DNA from 2 places in the Advenella sp. RU8 genome. Region 2 is predicted to be linked to the other one. Evidence: predicted binding sites of a transcription regulator. Region 2 holds the regulator's gene; the other holds the start of a gene.
What was found. Region 2 encodes HrcA, which represses chaperone genes, less so after heat shock. Its sites were predicted from a motif close to TTAGCACTCNNNNNNNNNGAGTGCTAA; they were not measured.
Positions count from the first base shown of each region.

Region 1: ACM5Q9_RS10810 (co-chaperone GroES) is a predicted target of HrcA. The motif match lies at 981-1,007, and genes of this name have one in related genera.

Region 1 covers NZ_JBLWIS010000008.1:86,005-88,208, reverse strand. Annotated here, with positions in the region: gene ACM5Q9_RS10815 (OsmC domain/YcaO domain-containing protein) at 1-766, opposite strand, end outside; gene ACM5Q9_RS10810 (co-chaperone GroES) at 1,064-1,351, shown strand; gene groL (chaperonin GroEL) at 1,416-2,204, shown strand, end outside.
Region 2 covers NZ_JBLWIS010000003.1:73,945-76,148, forward strand. Annotated here, with positions in the region: gene ACM5Q9_RS05375 (NAD kinase) at 1-536, opposite strand, end outside; gene hrcA (heat-inducible transcriptional repressor HrcA) at 676-1,689, shown strand; gene hemH (ferrochelatase) at 1,717-2,204, shown strand, end outside.

The DNA.
Region 1 (2,204 bases), on a different contig from region 2:
TGAACCAGCGCTCGTTCGGATAATGTACGAACGGTGCATTAGCGATCTCTTCGCCCCAAAATGCACTGCCATACAAATAGTTGCAATTCAGGCGCTCAAGGTATTCTCCCAATGCAGATGCCAACGCACTTTCTTTAGTCGCCCCTTTACCATTGGTGTAACACATCGGTGAGTGCGCATCGCGGATATGCAGCGACCACACATTAGGAACAATATTGCGCCACGAAGCAATTTCAATCTTTATGCCCATGCCCGCCAAAATGCTAGACATGTTGGCAATGGTTTGTTCCAGTGGCAGATCCTTGCCCGCAATATATGTGTTAGCGTCAGCAGCCGGCTTCAAAGTTAACAACGACTGAGCGTTGGCATCTAAACTCTCGACCTCTTCAATGACAAACTCGGGTATTGCTTGCACCACTTTTTTCACCGTGCAGCGTTCGATGGAACGCAAAATACCCCGGCGGTCTGCTTCCGGGATATCCGGCGGCAATTCAACCTGAATCTTGAAAATCTGCTGGTATCGATTTTCTGGATCGACAATATTATTTTGCGACAGTCGGATATTTTCGGTAGAAATATTGCGAGTCACGCAGTACAACTTCACAAAATAAGCGGCACACAAAGCCGATGAGGCCAGAAAATAATCAAAGGGGCCAGGCGCCGAACCATCGCCCTTATAACGGATGGGCTGATCGGCCACTACCGTAAAATCATCGAACTTTGCCTCAAGGCGTAGCTTATCAAGAAAGTTGACTTTGATTTCCATGAGGGGATCCTAAAAATGGTATTAAAAATGATGTAGCCGCTATTATCCGTCACCACGCGGGTACCGTGTAATAATTCGCTGCATATCGCAAATGTAGATTGGCGTTTAGTTTGAAAATCACACACCTGGGATTCGACAACAAAAATCGACATCCTCGACAAAAATGTAACATTTCAAAATTCACCTCTTGAAAATTTCAGTATCGTCCTTATAATTAGCACTCAAGGGCAACGAGTGCTAACAATCGCTGCCTTAACGATTTTTTAATTTAACTTACTAAGAAACAGGAGTTTCTCCATGGCATTGCGTCCTTTGCAAGACCGCGTGATTATCAAGCGCCTAGACAACGAGCTAAAAACAGCATCAGGCATTGTTATCCCTGACAGCGCAGCTGAAAAACCTGATCAAGGTGAAGTTATTGCTGTTGGTCCAGGCAAAAAAACAGAAGACGGCAAAGTATTGCCTGTAGACCTTAAAGTTGGCGACAAAGTATTGTTCGGTAAATATGCTGGCCAGTCCGTTAAAGTAGACGGCGAAGAACTACTGGTTATCCGCGAAGACGAAATTCTTGCGGTAGTTGCTTAATTTTAATGCATATTTTGTCTGCAATTAAAGCAGACAGTACTCAAATACAATCAAGGAATTCAAAATGGCTGCAAAGCAAGTATTATTCGGTGACGACGCACGCGTTCGTATCGTGCGTGGTGTAAACACACTGGCAAACGCTGTTAAAACAACACTGGGCCCTAAAGGCCGTAACGTAGTTCTCGAGCGCTCTTTCGGTGCTCCTACTGTTACCAAAGACGGTGTTTCTGTTGCTAAAGAAATCGAACTGAAAGACAAATTTGAAAACATCGGTGCACAACTGGTTAAAGAAGTTGCTTCAAAAACTTCCGACAACGCCGGTGACGGTACCACAACCGCAACCGTATTGGCTCAAGCTGTTGTAGAAGAAGGCCTGAAATACGTTGCCGCCGGCATCAACCCAATGGATCTGAAACGCGGTATCGACAAAGCCGTTGCCGCTGCAATCGAAGAACTGAAAAATCTGTCTAAGCCTTGCACCACCAGCAAAGAAATCGCCCAAGTTGGCTCTATTTCTGCCAACAGCGATTCTTCTATTGGTGACATCATTGCCAACGCCATGGACAAAGTAGGTAAAGAAGGCGTTATCACTGTCGAAGACGGCAAATCACTGGAAAACGAACTTGACGTTGTTGAAGGTATGCAATTCGACCGTGGCTACCTGTCTCCCTACTTCATCAACAACCAGGAAAAACAGGTTGCTGCCCTGGAAGACCCATTCATCCTGATTTTCGACAAAAAAATCAGCAATATCCGTGACCTGCTGCCCGTACTGGAACAAGTTGCCAAATCAAGCCGTCCTCTGCTGATCATCGCTGAAGACGTTGAAGGCGAAGCACTGGCAACACTGGTT
Region 2 (2,204 bases):
ATGATCAGGCCATCGGAGCGCTGCTTGTACATGAACTGGTCATCAAGTTCGACGCTGATTTCAATCATGCCACTGCGGCCCGAACGGTTTAATACCACATCATTAAGGGCGAGCGCCGTGGTCAAGGTTTGTCCGCCACGAATCACCGAGGCTTCCAGTAGGGTGCGCGATTCAAGGGTGAAATGGCCATCCAGGACGGCCTGGATGGCTTGTAAGGCATTTTGCAGCGGGATGTCGGTAATAAAACCCAGGCGACCATGGTTGATGCCAATGAGCGGGATATTGTAGGGGGCCAGCAGGCGTGCAGCCCCAAGCATGGTGCCGTCACCACCCATTACAATAACCAGGTCGGCCTGTTTGCCAATTTCTTCGATTGTCGCGGCAGGCAGTTCGGCAACGCCTGTATTGGTGGCGGTTTCTTCTTCTATTAGTACTGTTCGCCCGGCATTTGTCAGGACAGCGGCAAGTGCCCGCAAAGGGGCATCCATGCCGGAATCCTGATATCGGCCAATAAGTGCGACGGTTGAAAAATGCATGTCAAAAACAATATACAATAAGGTAAATGTGGATATTACGACATCTTAACCGTAATTTCAGCATGTTCCTGAATACGGCGATTGAGTCGCTGGTAAAAAATATCATACATGTAAATGGGAATTTATAAGATATCGCAATATGGATGAACGCGCTAGTGCTTTACTGAAAGCTTTAATTGAACAATATATTGAAGACGGGCAGCCGGTTGGGTCACGTACGCTATCAAAGCGCTTTGAGCTTTCTCCGGCTACTATCCGCAATGTCATGGCAGACCTTGAAGAGCTTGGCCTGATTCACAGCCCACATACGTCGGCCGGTCGGGTACCAACACCCAAGGGCTATCGCATGTTTGTAGACCGTCTGCTGGCCGTGCGTCATTACCAGACCTTGTCGCCTGAAAACATCAATAGTGAGATCAAGGATGCTCTCTTGCATGTTTCGCCTGGCAAAGCCATGAATGCGGCGGCTGAACTGGTGTCCAATCTGACCCAGTTTGCCGGTGTGGTTTTAACGCCGCAGCGGTCCCAGGTGTTTCGTCATATCGAATTTATCCGCCTGTCTGAAAAACGTATTCTGCTGATTATCGTGACCCCGGATGGTGACGTGCAAAACCGCATCCTGTCCGCTGCCCGTGATTATTCCGAGCAAGAGTTGCTGGAAGCGGGCAACTTTTTCAACCAGCACTTTTCAGGCAAGTCTTTTGATGTGGTGCGCACTGAATTGGCACGTGAACTGGCCGAATTGAAAGAGGATATTTCTCAATTGATGCAGGCAGCGGTAGATGCCGGCACCGATGCATCTGAAGAGGAAACCGTGCTTATTTCGGGCGAGCGCCGCTTGCTTGATGTGACTGATATGACCGCCGACATGAATTATTTGCGAAAAATGTTCGATTTGTTCGAGCAAAAAAGCGAATTGATACAGTTGCTGGATATTTCAAGCCGCTCACAAGGCGTGCAAATCTACATTGGCGGTGATTCCCGACTGGTGCCCATGGAAAATGTCTCGGTCATTACCGCTCCTTATGGGGTCGATGGTAAAATCATCGGCACCTTGGGGGTTATTGGCCCCAGCAGGATGTCTTATGACAGAGTAATTCCTATTGTTGATATAACTGCCCGGCTTTTGTCCAATGCCTTAAGCCAGTATTAACTTAATTAACCATTACTTATGCGAAATATGCCTGAACCTGAAAAAAAGCTTGATCACAACAATATTGTCAACAAACCTTATCAGGATATGAAAGCAGGTGTAATGCTGGTCAATCTTGGTACGCCTTCTTCTTATTCTGCGGCTGACATCAGGCAATACCTGGCTGAATTCCTTTCCGACAAGCGGGTGGTAGAGTTGCCTGCGTTGTTATGGCAACCCATCTTAAGGGGGGTGATCCTGCCGTTTCGCTCCAGAAAACTGGTACATAAATACCAGCAGGTCTGGATGGAAGGCGGTTCTCCGCTCCTGGTGCATAGCCTGAACCAGGCCAAAAAGCTTAATGAAAGCTTCAAGCGGCAGAATTTGCCGGTTCCGGTAGAGGTGGCCATGCGTTATGGCAAGCCTTCATTGGCAACAGCGCTTGAAAACCTGCGCCAGCAACAGTGTGAGCGTATTTTGGTGGTGCCGATGTATCCGCAATATTCCGCCAGTACGACGGCCACCATTTTTGATAA